2 regions of the Exiguobacterium sp. FSL W8-0210 genome follow, and region 1 is predicted to be linked to the other one. Evidence: riboswitches for the same ligand, from Rfam matches in the RefSeq annotation. Region 1 holds a riboswitch; the other holds the start of a gene.

Region 1 (5,945 bases):
CTCTTGCGTATTCCGGGATGATGTTCGGCGCATCGCCTCCATGCGTGATGATCCCGTGGATCCGGACATCGTCTGGTAACTGCTGACGTAAGGCATTGATTCCGTTGAAGAGTTGAATGACAGCGTCGAGGGCGTTGATGCCTTCTTCCGGTGACGCCGCTGCGTGTGCCGGACGACCCGTAAAGGCAAAGTCGAGTGGATCGACCGCAAGGGAAGAACCCGTGATCCGTGTTTGTCCCGACGGGTGGACCATCAAGGCCGCATCGATCCCTTCCAGTAACTGATGTTTGACGAAACTGCCTTTCGCACTACCGTTCGGTCCACCTTCCTCGGCTGGTGTTCCAAGGACAACGACACTCCCGCCGACTTCATCGAGCACTTTACTGAGCGCGATCGCCGCTGCGACGCTCGTCGTGCCGATGATATTATGACCGCACGCGTGACCAATACCCGGCAACGCATCGTATTCAGCAAGAAAGGCAATCGTTGCGCCTGGTCGGTCGCTCGATTTCTTCGCGAAGAACGCGGTATCGTGCCCCGCGACGCCGAGTTCTACTGTAAAACCTTCCGCTGTTAGACGCTCCGCATGGAGCCGCGAAGCAAAGAATTCCTCGTTCCCGATTTCCGGCGTTGCATGAATTCGGTGACTTGTCTCAAGATACGATTCTCGTTTTTGTTCGATGTCCTGTTCAATCGTCTCTACCCATGTCGTGCGTACTGGTGTCGTCATACTGTCCACTCTCCTTTTGAAATTATTCGCCGATATCGCTCAGTGGAACGAACGTCGGGATCGTACTGCCTTTGTATTCTTTTTTGATGAAGGCCGCGACATCTTTTTGTTGATACAGCGATGCGATTTTTTTCAGTTCTTTTTTGTTCTTGTCTTCTGTTCGTGTTGCGATGATGTTGATGTATGGTTTTGCTGTCTCGTTCTCATGAACGATTGAGTCCTTGATCGGGTTGAAGCCAGCGTCAACGGCGATACCATTGTTGATGATTGATGCCGCGACGTCCGGTAAGACGCGTGGCGTTTGTCCAGCGACGATCGGAACGATTTTCAGCTTTTTCGGATTCTCGACGATCTTATCGACCGAACCGTTGCCATCGAAGTCGTCCGGTAGCTTGATCAGACCTGCTTCTTGCAGTAACAAGAGGGCGCGTCCCATGTTCGTCGCTTCGTTCGGAACAGCGATTTTTCCGCCAGTTGGAATGTCTTTGACATCCTTGTATTTATCCGAGTAGATCCCCATCGGTGCGATGACAGTCGTCGCAATCGGCGATAGCTTCAAGTTATGTTCTTTCTTGAAAGCGTTGAAGTAGGAAATCGTCTGGAAGGCATTGGCGTCGATCTCACCCTCAGCCAGTGCCATGTTCGGCTGGACATAATCGGAGAACTTGACGAGTTCGATTTTGATGCCTTCCTTCTCTGCTTTTTTCGCGACATAATCCCAAACTTGTGTGTCTGAACCGCTGACACCGAGCTTGATCGTCTTTTCGTCTTCTCCTGATGCTGCGCACCCGGCAAATAAAATCGTCGTGAGTGTTGCTCCAATTGCTACTGCTTTTTTCATGGCTGAATCGCTCCCTTGATTAATGTCTTCTGATTTTTCGTGCGACGATGTTGCCTGTCGTCTGTAAGCCTTGGACTAAGATGACGAGAATCCCGACCGTGATGATCATGACTTTCGTATCAAACCGTTGATAGCCGTAAGTAATTGCTAAGTCACCCAAACCGCCACCACCGATGGCGCCTGCCATCGCCGACGCCCCGATCAAGCCGACCGTCGCGATCGTTAAGTTCAGGATGAGTGAACCGAGTGCTTCCGGTAGGAGGAAGCGGAAAATCGTTTGAAACGGTGTCGCGCCCATCGCTTCTGCTGCTTCAAGAACGCCTTTATCGACTTCGAGTAAAGAACTCTCGATCAGACGCGCCATGTACGGTGCAGCGTAAAAGACGAGCGGAACGATTGCGGCTTCTGTTCCGATCGATGTCTGAACGATCAAGCGCGTCAACGGGATGATCGCGACGAGTAAGATGATGAACGGAATCGAGCGGAAAATATTGACGATACTGTTGAAGAACGTGAACAACGGAACATTTTCAAGTAACGCTCCTTTTCGCGTGACGACAAGCAGGATACCGAGTGGTAAGCCGATCAAGGTCGAGAACAAGAGCGAAACGGATACCATCGTCATCGTCTGCAAGAATGCTGTCCAGATATCACTGTAGTTAACTAGCATCAGCGAGCACCTCCTCAACGGTTACCTGCGCCTGATCGATGTAGTGTAACGCTCGTTTCACTTCTGTCGTCTCACCGATCAGTTCAACGAGTAATGTGCCGAACGGCGTATCCTGCAACTCCGTGATGCTACCGTGCAGGATATTGACATCGACGTCGAAGCGTTTTGCGACTTGCGATAAGAGTGGTTGTCCGGTGTGATGTCCAAGGAAGTGAATCTTATAGATTGGATTCGCATTCCGGGACTCGATCAACTGACGAATCGACGCTGGAATCTCGTCATGCATGACGGAGCGAACGAAATTTTTCGCTGTCTCAGTCTGCGGGTTTGAAAAGACATCAAAGACCGTTCCTGACTCGATCAACTTTCCAGCTTCAATGACGGCGACCCGGTCGCAAATCTCCCGGATGACGCCCATCTCGTGGGTAATCAAGAGAATCGTGATCCCGTACTCGGCATTGATCCGTTTTAATAACTGAAGAATATGATGTGTCGTCTGGGGATCAAGTGCTGACGTCGCTTCGTCACATAAAAGGACGGAAGGTTGCGTCGCGAGTGCCCGGGCGATACCAACGCGCTGTTTCTGCCCACCCGACAATTGATCCGGATAATGATCTGCTTTGTCCGCGAGATCGACGAATTCGAGTAACTCCGTCACCCGGCGGCGAATTTCGTCTTTCTTGACGCCTGCGAGAACGAGTGGTTTCGCGACATTCGTAAAGACCGTGTTCGCATTCAACAGATTGAAGTGCTGAAAGATCATCCCGATCCGTTGTTTTGCTTGGCGTAACTTTTTCGGAGACAGTTGCGTTAAATCTTCCCCATCGACCGTCACCGTTCCTGACGTCGGTCGTTCTAACAGATTGACGCAGCGGAGCAGTGAACTTTTTCCGGCACCGCTAAAACCGATGACCCCAAAGATTTCACCTTTTTCGATCGTCAGGTCGACACCGTCGAGCGCTGCAATCGTCTGATCTTTCGTGACGTACGTTTTTTTGACTTGATGAAATGCAATCATTCCGTTTTCCCCCTTCATTCAACAAAAAAGGTCCCTTCTTGAGAAACAAGAAGAGACCTGGATCCGCACAGTGGCAGAATCCACTCCACTCATCTCTCAGACATCTGTCTGATGGAATTGGCACAGTGCTCATAATGAGTCTGTTGCCGAGGTTTCGTAGGGCCAGTCCCTCCACCTCTCTGGATAAGTATTGCGGTATGAAATTCGTATGTGTGTTGTTGTGTTGTTGCTTATGTCGTAAAACTAATTTTTACATTACGGGTCGAACCTTTAAAAGTCAACCAACTTTTCAAAAATAATCCATTTGGCGCATATCGATGGATGAACAAGTTATGAGTTAGCTTACTGAACGGATCATGATTCGTCAAGAACGATTTGACAAGTCATTTTCGGTCGTGCTACCATCGTTTCAATGATTAATCCGACAATTCCAATATGATATTTATCAAGAGTGAACGAGAGACCTGGCTCTATGACTTCACGGCAACCTGCAATCTGTAAGGTGCTCCGACCAGCAAAGCGCGGCTTTGGATGATACGGTGAAAAACTCGTGGGCGTCCAAGCAGTGACGTCGACGAGTTTTTTTCATGAATGGAGGAAAAATAGTAATGATGAACTATCCTGTATTGACTGGTGCTGAAGCATTTTATCTTCAAGGTGGACCGATCGGCATTCTAATCTGTCATGGTTTTAACGCCACTCCGCAGAGTGTCCGGGACGTCGGTGAGGCATTTGCTGCCGAAGGTTTTACCGTCTATGCCCCGCGCTTACGTGGACATGGAACGAACGTCCGCGAGTTTGAACAATCGACTGCTCGATGTTGGAAGCAAAGCCTGCAAGACGGCTATGAACGTTTACAAGAAACATGCGATCAAGTCTTCGTCATCGGTCAATCGATGGGTGCGACGCTTGCGTTGTCGCTCGCTGCTGACGGCATTCCGTTTGCCGGCATCATTACGATCAATGCCGCACTCTCCGTTCCATCCTATGAAGCACTTTCGTTCGAGGACGGTCCACAGTACTTACCGGAAGGGGCACCGGACATTAAGCGAGCAGCCTTCGAAATCATTTATGACCTCGTTCCGAGCCGTTGTGCGTTCGAACTCGTCCGTCTAATGGATGAGACAAAAGGACGCCTCGGATCCATTCTCCTGCCGACATTGATTCTCTACTCGGCGACCGATCACGTCGTTCCGCCGTCGAGCTCGGATTATCTGCACCAGCACATCGGGACGAATGATAAACGAATCTACTGTCTCCTCAACTCGTACCACGTCGCGACCCTCGATCATGATCAGGATTTGATCGTGCGTGAGACGATTCGTTTCATCGAACGCTCGAGTCGTTTCTCACAGGAAACGGGATAAAAAAAAACAGCTATTCGTCTTCACTTAGAAGCGAACAGCTGTTACATCAAAGGACGACCATCATCGGTTCGTCTTTTTTGTTTATCCTTTTTGGTGTTGCATCGTTTGGAGCGGCTTCGGCTTTCCTGGCACTTCATGGCAGTGGCGGCACCGTGGCTCATACGATTCTGAAGCGCCGACTAAAATGATCGGATCATCATAGTTCGCTGGTTTTCCATCAATCAAACGTTGTGTCCGGGAAGCCGGATCGCCACATGAGAGACAGATCGCCTGAAGTTTCGTCACAAATTCTGCGCGCGCCAGTAATTCCGGCATCTTGCCAAATGGCTCTGCCCGGAAATCCTGATCGAGTCCTGCACAAATGACGCGTTTTCCGTCTTGCGCAAGTGCTTCGATGACTTGAACGATCTCATCATCAAAGAATTGAACTTCATCAATTCCGACAATTTGTGTTTCTTCCGCTACTGCTGCATAGAGATCACGACTCGTCGCCATTGGAATCGCCACGACGGAATTTCCGATGTGAGAGACGACATGCTCTTCATGGTACCGGTCGTCGATTGCCGGCTTGAATACTTGAACGGGCAGTTTGCCGTACTGTGCCCGTCTGACACGACGAATCAACTCTTCCGATTTCCCGGAAAACATACTACCACAAATTACTTCGATCCAGCCGTACTGATTTATTACATGCATCATCGTCCGACACCGTCCTCTAAAAATAGTCACTTTAACGAGTATAGCTCGAAACGGTATTGAGAAAAAGGGTTGACTTCCGGAAATCAAAATTCATTTTTTCTTTACCTAGAATTTTTGTCCTTTCATTCCAACCTTCATCCATTTCCTGTACACTAAAGAAGAAGATTCTCGCGAAAGAAGGTGTCCCCGATTCATCATCTCTTACATGACATTCTGCACCAATATGGCGCCCTTGGTCTTTCCGTCCTTCTCGCAGGTGGTATCGTGGGATTGCCGGTTCCTGATGAGACCTTGCTCGTCCTGTCCGGTTTTTGGATGCATCAAGGCAATCTACCGCTGTTCGGTACGATTCTTGCCGCTTACGCTGGCAGTTGCATCGGAATGACGATTAGCTACGTGCTGGGCTTAAAACTCGGCATGCCCCTGTTGCATCGCGTCGGACCAAAGATGCGCATCTCAGAAAAACACATTCTCTCCGCTGAAGCCGGATTTCGTCGTTACGGCAAATCGGTCTTGATCATCGGTTACTACATACCTGGTCTTCGCCAACTCTCTGCTTTTTTTGCAGGTGTTTCAAAAATGCCGTTTCGCATTTTTGCGAGTTACGCGTATACAGGTGC
Region 2 (5,945 bases), 2.3 Mb from region 1:
AATGTTTCCGTCACACCTTTTAACGCCGTTCCTTTTTTCTTCGTGACCGTATCGAACGTCACGACCTTCAGCCCTTTGTCGACCGCTGGTTTAATCATGTCATAGGCGTAGTCTTCCTTACCATGCGAGATGATGAGCCCATCATAATCTTGCTGAATCGCTTGCGCGACAAGCTCCTTGAACTTGACGTCGTTACCTTCCGAAATGAACGTGCTGACTTTAAAGCCAAGCGCTTCGCCTTCACTTCGTGCGCCATCAAGGAATTGTTTCGTATGATCATCCGATGCTAGGTTGCGGATGACGGCGATCTTGACGTCCGATTGAACCCCTTTTGGTACATCCTTGACGACCTTCGTCGTCGTGGCTTCTCCATTCGCACAAGCCGCTAGTAACAGTGCCGGTGCTAGGACGGCGTAAGCTAGTTTCTTCATGACATATCTCCTTATCCGAGGGGTTGAAGCCCTGTTAATTGTTCAATCGTTTCTTCATTCGGTTGCGTGATGACACCAAGTTCGGTGATGATGCCCGTGATGAATGTGTGTGGTGTGACATCAAACGCCGGATTGAAGACAGCGACGCCTTCCGGTGCTGTCGCGACACCTTGGACAGTCGTCACTTCTTGCGGATCACGTTCTTCGATTTCGATCGCGTCTCCGGAAACGAGCGAGAAGTCGAACGTCGAGAGCGGTGCTGCGACGTAAAACGGAATACCAAAAGCTTGCGCGAGCAATGCCAATTGGAACGTCCCAATTTTATTCGCGGTATCTCCGTTTCGTGTAATGCGGTCGGCACCGACGATGATCGCATCGATCTGTTTTTCTTTCAGCGTATGGGCGACCATGTTGTCCGTAATTAACGTGACATCGATGCCGGCACGTTGTAGCTCCCATGTCGTCAGTCGTGCTCCCTGCAGTAATGGTCGCGTCTCACTCGCAAAAACAGATAATTCAATGCCGCGTTCTTTTGCGATATAGAACGGCGCAAGTGCTGTTCCATAAGCAGCGGTCGCAATCGATCCAGCATTACAGATCGTTAGGATCCGGTTGCCTGACTGGAACAATTCCAGTGCATGAATCCCGATTTGACGTGACGTCTGCGCATCCTGGTCGTATAAGGCAATCGTCCGCTGCTCGAGCCGTTCGCGGATCTCTTCTACCGACGTCCCGTCTTGAATGATTGGATTCAATTGATCAAGGACATTTCGTAAGTTAACAGCCGTCGGTCGTGTCGCGAGTAACGTCGCTGATGTCTCAAGCAAAATCTGCTTATAGATCGACAGTTCTGCTTCAAACCGGTACGCCTCTTGAACGAGTACGAATCCGCCAAATAAACTGATCGCAGGCGCCCCTCGGACGCGCAGTTGTTTAATCGCTTCGACCGCTTGTGCAAGATCGGTAATGACTTCATAGTGTTCTTCCTGCGGTAGACGTGTCTGATCGAGAATCGTCAAGACACGGTCTTCATAACGAATACTTTGAACGAATGTACTCATCGGCTAAGTTCCTCCGTTACGTCGAAGTTTCGTAAATCATCAAATGTCCGGCACTCGGTCCGACGTTTGATTAACGCCGATCCTAAACGTAAAGCATGTTGTTTTCGTTCTAGTCGTTCCGTCATAGAACTAATCGTTTCTAAATCAGCGACCGGTGCGAGTCCGATCGTCCGACGAATCAGTTCGCAACCGGCAAAGCCGAGTGCATCCTGTAGAATCGTGCTCAGTACATCGTCGACGAGTCCCGATGTCCGGAATGGTTCGACGGCTTCGCGTTCCCATAAGGCGCGGAACGTCGAAGCGAACGTCAGCCAGAACGTATCGATGTCGCGAATCCGGGCATCACGAAGTGCTGAATAATCCGGGTATGCTGCAAAGAATAAGTGGGCGATGAACTGTCCGACATCGAATCCGAATGGACCATAAAAGGCGAATTCTGGATCGATGACTTTCGTTTCCGTTGCCGAAGCAAAGATGCTTCCTGTATGTAGATCGCCGTGTAGCAACGCATCTCCTTTTGTGATGAAAAGCGCTTCGAGTTTTGCGACTTCGCGTTTCAACTCATCGTCCGCCCACAGACGTGCCACCTCTTCTTCAAGCCCGGCTTCAATCTCGTTCGTCTCCGCGTCATGGAACGGATCCGTGAAGATTAATTTTTCCGTGATGTCGCACAAGTCCGGATTGTAGTACGTTCGGGCGACACGTTTTTTTTCAACCGGACCAAGCGCAAAGTCCGATGTATGGAATAAAGTCCGAGCGAGATAAGAACCAATATGTTCCGCAAGCAACGGATACTGTTCACCTGCGAGTAAACCGCTTCGAACGATTGTCAGATGTGAAAGATCTTCCATGACCGTATACGCCTCGTCGTGACTAGCATGAAAGACACGCGGTACGAACGGCACGGCATGCCGGGCGAATTCACGGAGTGCGGATTGCTCGATCCACGCCCGCTCGAGTGATAGTGGCCAGCTCTCACCGACGACTTTCGCGTACGGGAGTGCTTGTTTTAGAATCAAGCGATGTTCGCCTTCTCGAATCCGAAAGACGAGGTTGAGGTTCCCGTCGCCAATCTCTTCTGCTTCGACGGCTCCATCGCCGATCAGTCCTAATGTCCGAACACGATCAATCGCGTCCTGTTCTGTGAATGCTTTATATGTCATCTCAGTTTCCCCCTATGTGATACACGAAAAAGCGCCTCTTTTCGTCATCGAAAAGAGGCGCAGGAAAGTCACTGCGTCCTCTTATCTCTCAGACGAAACGTCTGTTGGATGTAGCACCGTGCCAAGTGGTCGGTTGCTGCGGCGTCATCGGGCCAATTCCCTCTGCCAACTCGCGATAAGAGTCGTATGTAGTTGTCGTGTGTGATATTGATTTGAATCTTACGCAATCGACTTCCTCGCTGTCAAATCGAAATCAAGCAGAAACGGACATCATTTTTAAGTCATCTATAGAAAGAGTATTTTCAAAAAAATAAATTTTCTAAAAAAGTTTGACAAGTCACGATTCTCATGTAAAAATTGCAATTAGATTTCACAATTTCATCCAATTCTTATCAAGAGCAGACGGAGGGACAAGCCCTACGATGTCGCAGCAACCGACCTTTTGGCACGGTGCTAATTCTTGCAGCTACTAAGCTGACAGATAAGAGTCCACGTTCGAATCATTCATGGTCTCTTGTCGCTGACGAGAGACCATTTTTTTGTTGAAGGAGGAAAGACATGGCTTATATCACTGCTACTTATCAATTGACTGCCCGTGATCGACTCGAGCAACGCGCTGAACAACTCGCGCTTGGTCTGACAGTCGGTTCTTGGACGGAACTGAATCATCTCGAACAACAACAACTCGCCTCGTTCAAAGGGGAAGTCGTACATACCGAAGAGCGCGATGGTAAAGGCTATATCACGATTCGTTACCCGGAACACAATGTATCGCGCGACTTTTCTGCGATTCTGACGACCGTCTTCGGGAAACTCTCACTCGACGGTGAAATCAAATTAACGGAATTGCTACTACCCGATACATTTACGTCGGACTTTCCAGGTGCGAAATTCGGGATCGAAGGGGTCCGTTCCTTGATCGGTGTCGAAGATCGCCCATTATTAATGAGCATCTTCAAAGGAGTCATCGGACGCGATTTATCGTTCCTTCGTGATCAACTCGAAGGACAACTCGCTGGTGGGATTGATCTCGTCAAAGACGATGAGATCCTATACGACAATCCGTTGACACCGACGATTGACCGGGCACGGATCGGACGTGAGGTCATCGATGCTCACTTCCAACGGACCGGTAAACGTGCGTTATATGCGATCACACTCAGTGGTCCCGTCTTTACGCTCAAGGATCAAGCCAAGCGATTGATTGATGCTGGAGCGACTGCTTTCTTGCTGAATACCTTCACATACGGACTCGACGTCTTACGCGAACTGGCGAGTGATCCGGAAATCAACGTTCCGATCTTCAATCATCCGGCATATAGCGGTGCGTTGATTGCTAGCCCGAATCACGGAGTCGCAGCTCCTGTCTTACTCGGCACTTTACCGCGTGCTGCTGGAGCAGACTTGACGCTATTCCCGTCTCCTTACGGCAATGTCGCTTTGCCAAAGGATGTCGCTCGTGGTATCGCGGTCGAAGCGACCCGTCTTGGTCAGACGAAATCGATCTTCCCGGTTCCTTCAGCCGGTATTCATCCTGGACTCGTCGCTCAACTCGTACGGGACTTCGGGATCGATTCCGTCATCAACGCTGGCGGCGGCGTACATGGTCATCCGCAAGGTGCTGCGGCTGGTGTCATCGCTTTCCGTCAGGCACTCGATGCGGCACTCGCAAATGAATCCCTATCGACGGCAGCATCGCGTCATGAAGAATTACGAATCGCCCTCGACGCTTGGGGGATCAAGTCATGACCGTACGGATTCTTTGTGACTTCGACGGTACTGTGACGACGCAAGATAACATCATCGCACTCATGCAGGCATTTGCGCCAGCGAGTGACTTCGAACCGTTGAAACACGGCGTACTCGACCGGACGTTATCGATTCAGAGTGGTGTCGGGCAAATGTTCGCACTTCTGCCGTCTGACGGAAAAACAGCCTATCTTGACTTTTTGTTGGAGCGTGCGGTCATTCGCGACGGATTTTCGGAGTTACTGCAGTACAGTCGTCGTCAAGGCATCGATTTTTCGATCGTCAGCGGTGGAATGGACTTTTTCGTCGAACCAATCTTAGCGCCATTCCTCGACCAAGAACAGATTTACTGTAACGTCGCCGATTTCAGTGGTCCATTCGTCCATATCGATTGGCCAAACGCCTGCGATGCCCATTGCACGAACGGGTGCGGCTGTTGTAAAACGTCCGTTGCCCGGACACTACGTAAAGACGGTGACGTCATCATCGTCATCGGTGACTCGGTGACGGACTTCGAACTCGCAAAACAAGCGGATCGTGTCTATGCCCGTGATTATCTGATCACGTTGTGTGAAGAGAATGATATCGCCTATACACCTTTTGAGACGTTCCACGATATCGTTCATGATTTAACACGAGCGGAGGTGACAACATGACATTCATGCGACGGTATGAAGAGCTACGCGCCATCAAACAAGAGCTTGCGGCGCGCGATTGGTTCCCTGGTACGAGTGGTAACCTCGCCATTCGGACGTCTGCTATTCCGATTGAATTTCTTGTGACAGCAAGCGGGAAAGATAAGCGACAGACGACTCCTGACGACTTCGTTCATGTCGATGCGACCGGTCAATTGATCGGTGAGCAATCCGGGCGTCCTTCCGCTGAGACATTACTCCATGTCAAAGTGTTCAATCGAACGGACGCCGGTTGTTCCCTGCATGTCCATACGATTGCGAACAATGTGATTTCGGAACTCTATGGCGATCAAGGCAGTATCACCTTTTCCGGTCAAGAAATCATCAAGGCACTCGGACACTGGGAAGAGGATGCGACGGTCACGGTACCGATCATTCCGAATCATGCGGACATTCCGACGCTTGCCGCTGCTTTTGCACCTCATGTCACAGCAGACAGTGGTGCTGTCCTGATCCGCAATCACGGGATCACGGTCTGGGCACCGACCGCCTTTGAAGCAAAGAAACACCTCGAAGCCTTCGAGTTTTTATTCAATTACACGTTGACGTTGCAATCATGCCGTCAATCCACTCATTAAAAGGAGGAATCATCTCATGGCAACAGTCTTATTCCAAGAAACAAACACACGGTATACGGATCAAACGGAAGTCGCTGACTTCCTCGCGTCACGCGGCGTTCTTTACGAACAGTGGGACGTTTCGAAACTTCCAGCGCCTCTCGTTGAAAACTTCACACTGACGGATGCAGACAAACAAACGATTCTCGATACGTTCGCTCCAGAAATCAAAGACGTATCAGAACGTCGTGGGTATCAGACAGCTGACATCATCTCACTTTCGGATACG

What was found. A riboswitch is a leader RNA that binds a small molecule or an ion and turns the genes downstream of it on or off. The one in region 1 is predicted to bind S-adenosylmethionine.
Region 2: linked by a shared signal. The riboswitch ahead of MKY22_RS02420 (2,3-diketo-5-methylthiopentyl-1-phosphate enolase) and the one ahead of MKY22_RS14460 (methionine ABC transporter ATP-binding protein) in region 1 are both predicted to bind S-adenosylmethionine.

What each region holds. Positions count from the first base shown of each region.
Region 1 covers NZ_JBBOUK010000001.1:2,792,861-2,798,805, forward strand. Annotated here, with positions in the region: gene MKY22_RS14445 (M20 family metallopeptidase) at 1-730, opposite strand, end outside; gene MKY22_RS14450 (MetQ/NlpA family ABC transporter substrate-binding protein) at 753-1,571, opposite strand; gene MKY22_RS14455 (methionine ABC transporter permease) at 1,591-2,241, opposite strand; gene MKY22_RS14460 (methionine ABC transporter ATP-binding protein) at 2,231-3,259, opposite strand; SAM riboswitch class I at 3,346-3,449, opposite strand; SAM riboswitch class I at 3,699-3,800, shown strand; gene MKY22_RS14465 (alpha/beta hydrolase) at 3,868-4,626, shown strand; gene MKY22_RS14470 (thymidine kinase) at 4,708-5,322, opposite strand; gene MKY22_RS14475 (DedA family protein) at 5,506-5,945, shown strand, end outside.
Region 2 covers NZ_JBBOUK010000001.1:444,833-450,777, reverse strand. Annotated here, with positions in the region: gene MKY22_RS02435 (sugar ABC transporter substrate-binding protein) at 1-431, opposite strand, end outside; gene mtnA (S-methyl-5-thioribose-1-phosphate isomerase) at 443-1,492, opposite strand; gene mtnK (S-methyl-5-thioribose kinase) at 1,489-2,655, opposite strand; SAM riboswitch class I at 2,734-2,837, opposite strand; SAM riboswitch class I at 3,042-3,143, shown strand; gene MKY22_RS02420 (2,3-diketo-5-methylthiopentyl-1-phosphate enolase) at 3,214-4,404, shown strand; gene MKY22_RS02415 (2-hydroxy-3-keto-5-methylthiopentenyl-1-phosphate phosphatase) at 4,401-5,060, shown strand; gene MKY22_RS02410 (methylthioribulose 1-phosphate dehydratase) at 5,057-5,677, shown strand; gene MKY22_RS02405 (1,2-dihydroxy-3-keto-5-methylthiopentene dioxygenase) at 5,694-5,945, shown strand, end outside.